One region of the Mesorhizobium sp. CCNWLY176 genome, then DNA from elsewhere that is predicted to be linked to it. Evidence: predicted binding sites of a transcription regulator. Region 1 holds the regulator's gene; each other region holds the start of a gene.
What was found. Region 1 encodes LexA, which represses DNA repair genes until DNA is damaged. Its sites were predicted from a motif close to TGTTCNNNNTGTGTTCNG; they were not measured.

Region 1 (3,648 bases):
TTCGACGCATCCGCCATGGACGGATATGCGGTGCACAGTGCTGACGTCGCCAATGTCCCGGCAACGCTGAATGTCATCGGCGAAGCTCCGGCCGGGCGGCGCTTTGCCGGCAAAGTAGAGCCGCATCAGGCCGTGCGCATCTTTACCGGCGCGCCGATGCCGGACGGTGCCGACACCATCGTCATCCAGGAGAATACCCGCAAACTCGATAGCAAGACCGTTGAGGTCACCGAAACGGTTGATGCCGGGCGGCACATTAGGCGCAAGGGTCTCGATTTTTCCACAGGCGACCTGCTGCTTGAAAAAGGCAGGGTTCTGGATGCCGGCGCATTGTCCCTGGCGGCAGCGGCCAATCACCCTCGCCTGCCGGTCGTGAAGAAACCGCTGCTGGCGATCATCGCCACCGGCGACGAGCTTTTGCCGCCGGGCAGCGAACCAGGCCCCGACCAGATCATCGCCTCCAACAGCTATGGCGTGGCAGCGATCGCCGAATCGGTTGGCGCACGGGTGCTCGACCTCGGCATCGCGCCCGATCGCAAGGAGGCCATCTCGGCGCTGATCAAGCGCGCCGTGGAGGCCGGCGCTGACGTGATCGTGACGCTGGGCGGCGCATCGGTTGGCGACCACGATTTCATCCACGACGTGCTGACCGAGGAAGGCGTAACCCTCGATTTCTGGAAGATTGCAATGCGGCCCGGCAAGCCGCTGATGTTCGGCAGGCTTGGACACACCCGCTGCATCGGCCTGCCCGGAAATCCGGTGGCGAGCCTCGTCTGCTCGCATCTGTTCCTGAAGCCGCTGCTGGCGCGGCTTGGCGGGCGACACCATGTGCCGGACATTCATGAGGCGTTCCTCGGCACGGCGATGCAGGCCAACGATCTGCGTCAGGACTATGTGCGCGCCGTTCTTCGAGACGACGACACCGGGCTCGTTGCGACGCCATTCGAGATCCAGGACTCCTCGATGCTGAGGACCTTCACCGAGGCCAATGCATTGATTATCCGCGAGCCTTTTGCGCCGGCGGCTGAGGCCGGCGCGCCGTGCACCGTCCTGAAAATTCGCTGACCTGAAGCTTCAGAGACTTTCGTTCCGCTCCTGTTCGGTCGAGAGTCTCCAAAGTCGGAGTGTTCGCGTATTGTTTCCACCACGTTAATATATTCATTAAAATTTAAACGGTTGCAGAACACAAATGGAACAGATAGTGTTTGTTCTGGTTTTGTTTTTGATTTGATTCTTCGGGGGTGGCCATGCTGACGCGCAAGCAACACGAGCTTCTAATGTTCATCCACGAGAGGATGAAAGAAGCCGGAATCCCCCCCTCCTTCGATGAAATGAAGGAAGCGTTGGACCTTGCGTCGAAATCCGGCATCCACAGGTTGATCACGGCTCTTGAAGAGCGCGGGTTCATTCGCCGACTACCGAATCGTGCTCGAGCGCTCGAAGTTCTGCGTTTGCCCGATTCCATGGCTCCCGGGCTGGCGCCGCAGCGCGCGAAATTCTCGCCGAGCGTCATCGAAGGAAGCCTCGGCCGTCGGCCGGAACCTGCGCGTAGCCCTGTGGCCGGCAATGACGATGTCGGGTCCGCTGTATCAATCCCGGTAATGGGCCGGATTGCCGCCGGTGTGCCGATCGAGGCCATCCAGCACAAGACGCATTCCATCTCCGTGCCGCCGGAGATGATCATGGGCGGCGAGCACTACGCCCTTGAAGTCAAAGGCGATTCGATGATCGAGGCCGGCATTTTTGACGGCGACACGGTCATCATCCGAAATGCCAACACGGCAAATCCCGGCGAAATCGTCGTTGCGCTGGTGGATGAAGAGGAGGCCACGCTCAAGCGCTTCCGCCGCAAGGGCGCATCGATTGCGCTGGAGGCAGCAAACCCGGCCTATGAAACGCGGATTTTCGGACCTGACCGCGTGAAGGTCCAGGGCAAGCTGGTGGGATTGATCCGGCGCTACTGATGATGCGCGGCGCCGCCAGGTTACGGTTTGGCGCTTCGCGAATTTGAGTATCTGGACTTTTTGAACTGATTGTTCGCCGGCTTACTTTCTCTTAGTTGATATGGCGACAACCCGCGCGCCTCTCGAGAAAAGGCTCGCTGCGTATGCCAGGGGCGATACGGTTGTGTCAGCGCAAAGCGGATTTCGGCGCGTCGCTCTGAAATGTCTCCATTCAGATAGATGGCGGCACTGCCGAATTTGGCCAGTTCGCGTTTGGTGACGACAAGTGGCACCGGTTCCTCGCAGACATCCTCGGCTGTCGCGTCGTCGACCACGATAAGGCTCGTATAATCGCAGGCGCGCCGCGCGGAACGCCAATCGGCGGCGTGTGCGATAATCGCGCCGGATCGGTGCGTCGCCAGACAAAGACCATCGTGGCAGTCGAAACCAGCGGGGAGCAAGTTCGCCAGCTTTCCGGGAGATTGTTCGGACGAAATAGTCGTATCGCTTGATGCAAGACCGGCTGCTTCATTTTCCGCGGAATCATCGAAGGACGTGCCGTTCGACGAATTACGACGCCCTTCCCGGCTTGGCTTTTTCTTGCCGGCATCGTTAATCGTATCGACCGGCTTGATCAGATTTTCCGATAACAGCGCGCGCTTCCAGTTTTCGATCGTGAATTCGTTCGGCCGCGCGCGGTTGACTGCGAGATTTTCATCATCGACCGGTACAGCCACCAGTCTCGCATCTTCCGAGACGAGAATGTCGGGCGCCCGAACGTCTGCCAGAAGCAGCATTCCAGCGAGCGTGAAAGGCACCGCCAGCAGTCGCAGCCATGTGGATGCCATGGTCGCAATCACCAGCGCGACGGTGAGCAATACCAGGGATTGCCCCGAAACCAGCCCGACCGCATCGACGGGCGAGCGATCCGATATCCATTGCGAAATGACGATCATCGCCGTCAGCCCTTTGCCCATGACGTAGAAGAACGGACCATCCAGGCCGAGCGGCATCGCCAATGAGCCGGCGACGGCGAAAGGCATGACAAGGATCGATACGGCGGGCATGACGCCGAGATTGGCGAGAAGGCTAAGCGGCGAGACCCTTTGAAAGTGATAGGCGCCAAATGCGGTCGTCGCGAGCCCGGCAATGATCGAGGTCATGGCGAGTGCGCCGACGGAGCCGATCGTGCGCCTGGTCAAACCGGCAATCAGCGACACATTGCCCGGTGGAACAAAAGGTTTTGACCTTTGCGAGCGCCTTTCCGCCCACAGGGCATAAGCGCCGACGAGCGCTGCGGTCGCAGCAAAGGACATCTGGAAGCTCGGGCCGATCACCTCATGCGGCGAGATCGCAATGACTACTATGGCCGAGATCGCCAGATTGCGCATGGTGAGCGCGCCGCGATCGAACAGCAGTGCCGCAAGCATGATCGCCAGCATGATGAAGCTGCGTTGAGCCGCTACCTCGCCGCCGGAGATGAAAAGATAAGACGCGATCGCGACAAGAGCTGCGGCGGCGGCATATTTCTTGACCGGCCGGCGCGAAGAAAGTCCCGGAAACAAGGCAAATGCTGCGCGCAGCGTCCCCATGACCGTTCCCGCTACAAGCGCCATATGCAGGCCGGAGATCGAGATGATGTGATAGATGCCCGTGCGGCGCATCGATTCATTGATGTCCTCGGGAATGCCGGCGCGAATGCCGA
Region 2 (3,648 bases), on a different contig from region 1:
TTGCTCCAGCTTCTGATGGCCGCGGGTCACCAGCATGGCCGCCGCTTCACCCTCACCTGTTCGCTGTGCCTGCACTTCTGCGATAACGGTAAAGAGCGCGTCGAACGCGCCACTGTCCTTGATATAGGTCCCAAGCTCGGTGAGCGAGTCCGCGAGCTCTTCGAAAGGAAACGTGCCATATCCGTCGGCGCCGGTGACCACTTCGCGAAGCGCCACCCAGATATCGTCCATGGGCTCATCGGCGCGCTCATGGCGGCGATTGATCATCTCGACGAACAATTGCAGCGAGCGGGCATGCAGCGCGCTGTTAGGCCGTGTCTCATCGGCCGCCATACCTGCGAGCATTTTCGCGAGCGCAGCCTTGCGCTCCCGGATCTTGGCCTGTGCTTCGTCCAGAGCGCCGGCGAGCACCGCCATGCGCAGCACGGACCACAGGTTTGTCAGCTTGGAGATCAGCTCTGCGTTGCCAAGGTCCGCCACGAGGTCCAAGGCGTCACCGTAAAGCTCCGACAGAAGGTCAAAGTCATCGAACCAGAAGTTCGCAGTCCACGCCCAGTTATACACGATCTTGTATTCGAGCAGGTGGTTTCCGGCCTTTCGCGCAAAGCGTCGGGCCTGTGTAAAACGCCCCTCCACTTCGGCGCGGGGCCGTTCAAGGCCGCGGGCCGCGAGCGCGGCCTCCAGCATGTCTTCAGCGACAAGGCTCGGCGCCCGGGACGTATCCGAGATCTGCGCGTCCAGCGTCTCAAGCTGCTTGATGCGCTCTTGATCAAGCGGGCCGGTTTCTGTGATCTGGCGCTTTAGGTCATCGCTCATGCCGAGGGCGGTCACGGCAAGCGGCACGCGCCCGTGCTCGAACACACACTCTAGAACCCAGGCCTGATCGAGGATGGTGACCGTTACGCCATGCTCTTTCAGCAGCGCCGCTTCGATATCGGCCCGATCTTTCGCGCGCGCATTACGGCTCGTGATGAAGTAAATTTTGGTGTAGCCGCGATCCGTCTCGACGATCTTCTTAACGTCGCTGCGGACCTTGCCCTTCCACGCTTCCTTTGCGCTGATCGCAAACGCCCAGCGCTCGGATGCGGCCTCCAGCTGGCCGATATACCAGCGGTCGGCAATCCCCGCGCTGACTTCATAGGTTTCAGTGTCAACCTTGCCATCACCGCCGCCGCTAGGGCCGGTGTTCGGACGCAAGTTCGGGCATATTTCGACGGCGGCCAGCTTGCGCGCGAATTTCTCGAAGACATTCTCTTCATTGCGCGCCGTGATCGTATCGAGGTGGTTTGCCAGCACCTCGCGCGTCAGCGCGAACTCGACGTCGCCCTTAGTGTCTGAATACAGGTAGGGACGCCGCGCCCGCATAAAGCTGGACGGCGCATATCGGGGGCGGTCTTCGGGTGCATCGTCTGTCATGCGCACGAATATAGAGTGCGCCGGACTAGCGAGGCAAATCGTACAACGCCGAAATACTATGGAAATCAAACCTCGTGACGCTTCGCCGGCCGTCTCCGCACGAACAAGGCGCTCAGCAATACTCTCATCAAGCATTGCGCGCCTAAGAGATTGCGCGGAATTCCGGTAGACCTCAGCATAACCGCCGTCGTCGAGCGCCTTCACCCCGTAGTTGCTTCAGTCGAGATGCCGCCAACGCCTGTTTTCGGCTGTACTTTCGGCATAGCTGCCTCTGCTTCCCAAGGGGTACTGGCGTGTCGCGCTTCGAGGGTCCGCTTGTGGCGCTAGGCCGACGCCAAGAACTCGATACCCGACTGTCGGCTTCCCACCAAATTCGAGACAGCTTGGTATTCAGGTCTAGGTGCTGAACGAAACCGATCCCCAAGCCGCCTCTACTGCGACGATTTACCGGGAAGACGTCATCGTTGCGCGGTCTGCCGATGAAAAATATTCGTTCACGGAGATTATCTTACCTTCGGCGGCGCGCATCTTCTGAACGAACTGGACGTCCCGCGTTGTGCCGTCGGGCATAGATACTTTGAGCACAAATTCGGCGAAGACTCCGCCTGGATCATCAGCTGATTGATGAACGTCGCCTTTGTATCCAATGATGTGGATGCCGGCGGCTTCCGCTTGATCCCACAATGGCTGCATGGCTCGGACGAACGCCTCTCTGCCGATAATCTTGCGGGGTCGGTCTGTTGCGAATGGAAAGTTGAACTCGATGTCCTCGTGGTACAGACTCAATTGCCCTTCACGATCGCCGCGACAGACACAATCGATCTGTTTCTCAAAAAGCTGCTTCGTGGTCAGTGCCATTGTTTTCTCGGATACCGCTCCCAGCTGACCAAGTTTACACGCTGGCAGGTCCGCTTTCCACTCCGGAGAGGCCGAACCGAAATCGACTTCATCGGGGCCGTTCGGGTGCGTCCTCCATTCGGTTACGCCTGCACATCGACCGCTTTGGGCATCAAAGGTTCCCTCTTGACTCTTCTACAAAAAGAGCAGAACAAATAGCGAACATTCACATTGAGCGAGTTACTTTGGTGCGGCTGAATCCCGCTGTGGAATCCTTGCGCGCCAGCATTGGGCATATCGAAGGCAACAATCAGCGCGCAAAGGCGGTGCTTCCTTTCGGGGTCGCAGCAATGGATGCGCGCCTGCCCGGAAACGGACTGGCTCTTGGAGCCCTTCACGAGGTTGCAGGTGGTGGAAACGGCGCGATCGATGGCGCGGCTGCAGCTTTATTTGTTGCCGGTATCGCTGCTCGCACGAAAGGCAAGATTCTTTGGTGCATCACGAGACCAGATTTGTTTGCGCCGGCACTGGCCCAGGCAGGCCTGCCGCCGGACCGGGTGATCTATGTCGAAGCCGGAGACGAAAAAGCAGTGCTTGCCTGTTTCGAGGAAGGACTACGTCACGGAGGCCTTGGAGCTGCGATTGCCGAGGTGGCGCATCTCACAATGACAGCCTCCCGGCGACTTCAGCTTGCCGCGGAGGCATCTGGAACTCTGGCCATCGCCTTGCGGCGCTGGCGACGACAGACAGAAGCAGCCGATTTCGGGCAACCGACCGCAGCAGTCACAAGGTGGCGCATCTCGGTTCTGCCATCCACTCCCCTGCCCGTTCCGGGCGTGGGCCGCGCACGCTGGCTGGTGGAGTTAATCCGGGCTCGTGCGGGCGAAAGTGCGGATTTCGAGTTGGAGGGGTGCGATGACAAGGGTCGTCTCGCTGTTCCTGCCCACCTGGCCAACGGATCGCATCAGAAGGAACTCGGGCGACGCTTCGCCTCCGCCTGACCAGCCATTGGTTTTGGTCGGCCGGGACGGAAGCAGGCGGATCGTGCAGGCACTCGATGCCGCCGCCCATGGCGCCGGATTGCGCGTCGGAATGCCTGTTGCCAAGGCTCAGGTGCTTGTGCCTGGGTTGCTCATCCTCGATGGCGAACCGGACGCCGACGCGGCTGCCCTTGAACGTCTCGCGATATGGATGTTGCAGCGTTATGCCCCGGTCGTAGCCTCGGCCCCCCCTGACGGGATAGTCATCGACACAACAGGAAGCGATCACCTCCATGGCGGCGAAGGGGCAATGCTGGCCGACATGATTCATCGCCTGTCGGGCTCGGGTATTGCCGCAAGGACGGCTGTCGCCGACACTTGGGGTGCAGCCCATGCAGTGGCTCGATACGCGGGC
Region 3 (3,648 bases), on a different contig from region 1:
AGTCGGGTCGTTCGAGGATTTCGAAGAGGGGCGGAGAATCGGAGCGTGCGCGAGCCATGGTGCGGCGATGGTCGCATCGGCCCCGATTCTCCGCAAGTCCTTCCGAGCCGAGCCGAGGGGCGGGGGCAGGGAAGGTACCGTCGGCAGTCGGGGAAAAGCCGACGGGATTTTCGGTTTATCGATATTCGGGTGATGCCGGCCTGCAAGTGATGGCTTTCTGCGCTTCCGGTGCTCACGTACCCAAATGTACGCTCCGCTCCGGTTCTCAAAAACCATCACTTTCGACTCGGCCTGACCCGAATCTCAACAAACCAAAGGCTAAAGCAGCATCAGCTGTTCGTTCTTCTTTTCGACGCCGACGAACAGGTCGGTGCGCAGCTGCTTTCTCTCGACATTGAGCCCGAGCTTGCGCGCGGTGATTTCGAAGCGGCGGCCGATCTGCCAAGCATAGGGGCCAGTGCCCTTCATGCGCTTGCCCCATTCGGCATCGTAATCCTTGCCGTCGCGCATCGAGCGTATCAGCGACATGACGTGCCGGTAGCGGTCGGGATAGTGGCGCAGCAGCCAATCCTTGAAGATCGGGCTGACCTCCAGCGGCAGGCGCAGGATGACATAGCCTGCCTCGCGCGCGCCGGCGGCACGAGCCGAGTCCAGAATGCGCTCGATCTCCTGGTCGTTGAGACCGGGAATGATGGGCGCGGCCATCACGCCGACCGGAATGCCGGCATCGCTCAACTGGCGAATGGCCTCCAGGCGCTTGGTCGGCGTCGAAGCACGCGGCTCCATGGTGCGGGCAAGCATCCGGTCCAGTGTTGTCACCGACAATGCCACCTTGGCCAACCCACGCTCGGCCATGCGCGACAGGATATCGATGTCGCGCGTGACCAGCGCCGACTTGGTGACGATCCCGACCGGGTGGTTGCGCGCCTCCAGGACCTCCAGGATTTCGCGCATGATGCGCCACTGCTTTTCGATCGGCTGGTAGGGGTCGGTGTTGGTGCCGATGGCGATCGTGCGGGCCTGATAGCCTTCCTTGGAAAGCTCCTTGTCCAGCAGCTTTGCCGCATCCGGCTTGGCGAACAGCTTGGATTCGAAATCGAGCCCCGGCGACATGCCCATGTAGCTGTGGGTCGGCCGGGCGAAGCAATAGACACAGCCATGCTCGCAGCCGCGATAGGGATTGATCGAACGGTCGAAGGAAATGTCAGGCGAGGTGTTGCGGGTGATGATGGTGCGCGGCTTTTCGGTCTGCACCTCCGTCTTGAAGGGCGGCAGTTCCTCAAAACTGTTCCAGCCATCGTCGAAGACGTGACGCGTCACCGGCTCGAACCGGCCGGTCGGATTGATGCCGGCAGCGCGGCCACGACGGCGTTCGTCGTGAATTCGGATGCCGCTTTCCTCGATCATCGCATTGGCCATCGCGGAACCTCCGTTCCTGAAAGCCGCAACATCTGCGCGTGCAATCGGTTCCATTCCGCTGTTCTCCAACCGGGTTTTGCGGGGGCGCGAATCGCGCCGTTCATGAAACTATTCCTATTTTGAAAATGAGAACAAAGCAAGAACTTTGTGAATTAGGTCCCTTTCCTTCTCCCCTTGTGGGAGAAGGTGGATTGGCGCGCAGCGCCAAGACGGATGAGGGGTGTTGGAAGAAATTCCGGCGTCCACACTCCGTCCAACACCCCTCATCCGACCTCCGCTTCGGGTTGGCCACCTTCTCCCACAAGGGGAGAAGGAGAGGCGCGCTTCATCATCGCCACGCCTGCTTTCGCATCTGGCCATTGTCAAAGAGCCGGGAAGCGGGGCGCATGGCCGTGCCTTCCTAGTGTAAAATACGTGGCGCAGCTTCTGCACCCCGCTCGGTGCTTGTCCCGAAGTCGGCCGGTCACAACGCCCGCTCCATGTACATTCCATGGACAAGACGCCGCGGGTTCTCCGCATCCTGCGCGATCTGCCCTTGATCTTTCCGCCACAGGCTTTCACCTGAAGCTTCCAGCCAGAGCATGCGGCCGCAGGACGCCGGCCTGTGTCGGGCCCTCGGGGCCCTGGCTACCACACCAGGGCGGGAGGTCACCGCCGCTCTCCCCGATCCCGGTTCCAGAACCCGGTCCCGCAAGAGCGATGTGGGGATTATGCAGGCGGTTTTTTGGGGTGTGGATAGATTGGGCGTGAAAAAATGTGTGGGGTGAGGGAAAACAGTGGGTTGGGTCGAAATCGAGTGAGAATCTTTCCCCACTTTCAGCGTTAGAAGTTCTGCACCGCGGCAGCCGTCACAGATGTTCCGGCATGGATCCCGGGTCTGCGCATCCGCTTCGCGTATGTTCCGCCCGGGATGACGAACTGCATGTTCCGTCTTCGCTCATCGTCAACGCAGGCGCGTGCCACACAGATTCAGCCCGCTGAACCCTAACCGGCTAATTACGAAGTGGCGCTCGGTAAAAGTTTAGGCTACGCGAATATTATGCTGTCGGTTGTAATCGAAACCCGGAACAACGAGGAAGCGCTGGCCCGCACGCTGGCGTCGCTGGTTGGTGCTGCTGTTGAGGGCACGGTGCGCGAGGTTATCGTGTGCGATCTCGGCTCGTCGGATCAGACGCATAAGGTCGCCGATCAGGCCGGCTGTCACTACATCACCGGCGGCATAGGTGCCGGCGTGGCGCAGGCCAAGAGCGACTGGCTGCTGCTGCTGGAACCCGGGGCGCGGTTGGTGGATGGCTGGACCGAGGCCGTGCAGGACCACATGGAGATGATGGCCATGCCTGCCCGCTTTTCCCGCTCGCGGCTGGACAGGCAGCCCTTCTTCTCGCGCGTGCTGACCTCGAGAACAGCACTGAGCGAGGGGCTGGTCATCAGGAAGTCGCAGGCGCTTCCCCTGTCGCGCTATGCGGCAGACGCCGAAGCGGTTGCGCGCGGACTGGCGACGAAGCGGATTTCGGCCGAAATTCGTGTGGCGCCGCTGCGCAAATAACCCATAGCAGAGCGGCCAAGATCAGGCCGTCTTGTCGCCGCGCTTGAGATGCTCGTCGAGCCGCGGCATGATTTCCACGAAATTGCAGGGCATGTGACGGTAGTCGAGCTGCGCCTTAATGATGCCGTCCCAGGCGTCCTTGCAGGCGCCGGGCGAGCCGGGCAGGACGAAGACGAAGGTGGCGTTGACGACGCCGCCGGTCGCCCGCGACTGGATCGTCGAGGTGCCGATCTTGTCGTAGGAAATGCGGTGGAAGACCTCGGAAAAGCCATCCATGCGCTTTTCGAAGATGGGTTCCAGCGCTTCGGGCGTCACGTCGCGGCCGGTGAAGCCGGTGCCCCCGGTGGTGATGACGACGTCGATGGCGTCGTTGCGCGACCATTCCAGAACCTGCGCGCGTATCTTGTCCTTGTCGTCGGTGACGATGTCACGTGCGGCAAGCATGTGGCCGGCCTCGGTGATGCGGTCGGCAAGCGTCTGGCCGGATTTGTCATCGGCCAGCGTGCGCGTGTCGGAGACGGTCAGCACTGCGATGCGGACGGGGATGAAGGGGCGCGTTTCGTTTGCCATTGGCTATCTCATGCTCGAGGTCGCGACCGAGAACCAGCCGGGCTTGGCCTGTTCGATCGCATTTGCAGCGTTTGCGGCAGCACCCGTGGTTTCGAAGACACCGAAACAGGTGG

Region 2: a site for LexA is predicted at 2,461-2,478, ahead of WBQ96_RS19155 (ImuA family protein). Genes of this name have one in related genera too.
Region 3: a site for LexA is predicted at 1,547-1,564, ahead of WBQ96_RS05500 (PA0069 family radical SAM protein). Genes of this name have one in related genera too.

What each region holds. Positions count from the first base shown of each region.
Region 1 covers NZ_JBBBDZ010000016.1:133,500-137,147, reverse strand. Annotated here, with positions in the region: gene WBQ96_RS23115 (molybdopterin molybdotransferase MoeA) at 1-1,065, shown strand, start outside; gene lexA (transcriptional repressor LexA) at 1,248-1,964, shown strand; gene WBQ96_RS23105 (ComEC/Rec2 family competence protein) at 1,985-3,648, opposite strand, start outside.
Region 2 covers NZ_JBBBDZ010000011.1:177,443-181,090, forward strand. Annotated here, with positions in the region: gene WBQ96_RS19145 (hypothetical protein) at 1-1,620, opposite strand, end outside; gene WBQ96_RS19150 (nuclear transport factor 2 family protein) at 1,861-2,274, opposite strand; gene WBQ96_RS19155 (ImuA family protein) at 2,520-3,254, shown strand; gene WBQ96_RS19160 (Y-family DNA polymerase) at 3,169-3,648, shown strand, end outside.
Region 3 covers NZ_JBBBDZ010000002.1:541,625-545,272, reverse strand. Annotated here, with positions in the region: gene WBQ96_RS05505 (ribonuclease HII) at 1-58, opposite strand, end outside; gene WBQ96_RS05500 (PA0069 family radical SAM protein) at 319-1,473, opposite strand; gene WBQ96_RS05495 (glycosyltransferase) at 2,459-2,965, shown strand; gene moaB (molybdenum cofactor biosynthesis protein B) at 2,987-3,535, opposite strand; gene WBQ96_RS05485 (4-(cytidine 5'-diphospho)-2-C-methyl-D-erythritol kinase) at 3,539-3,648, opposite strand, start outside.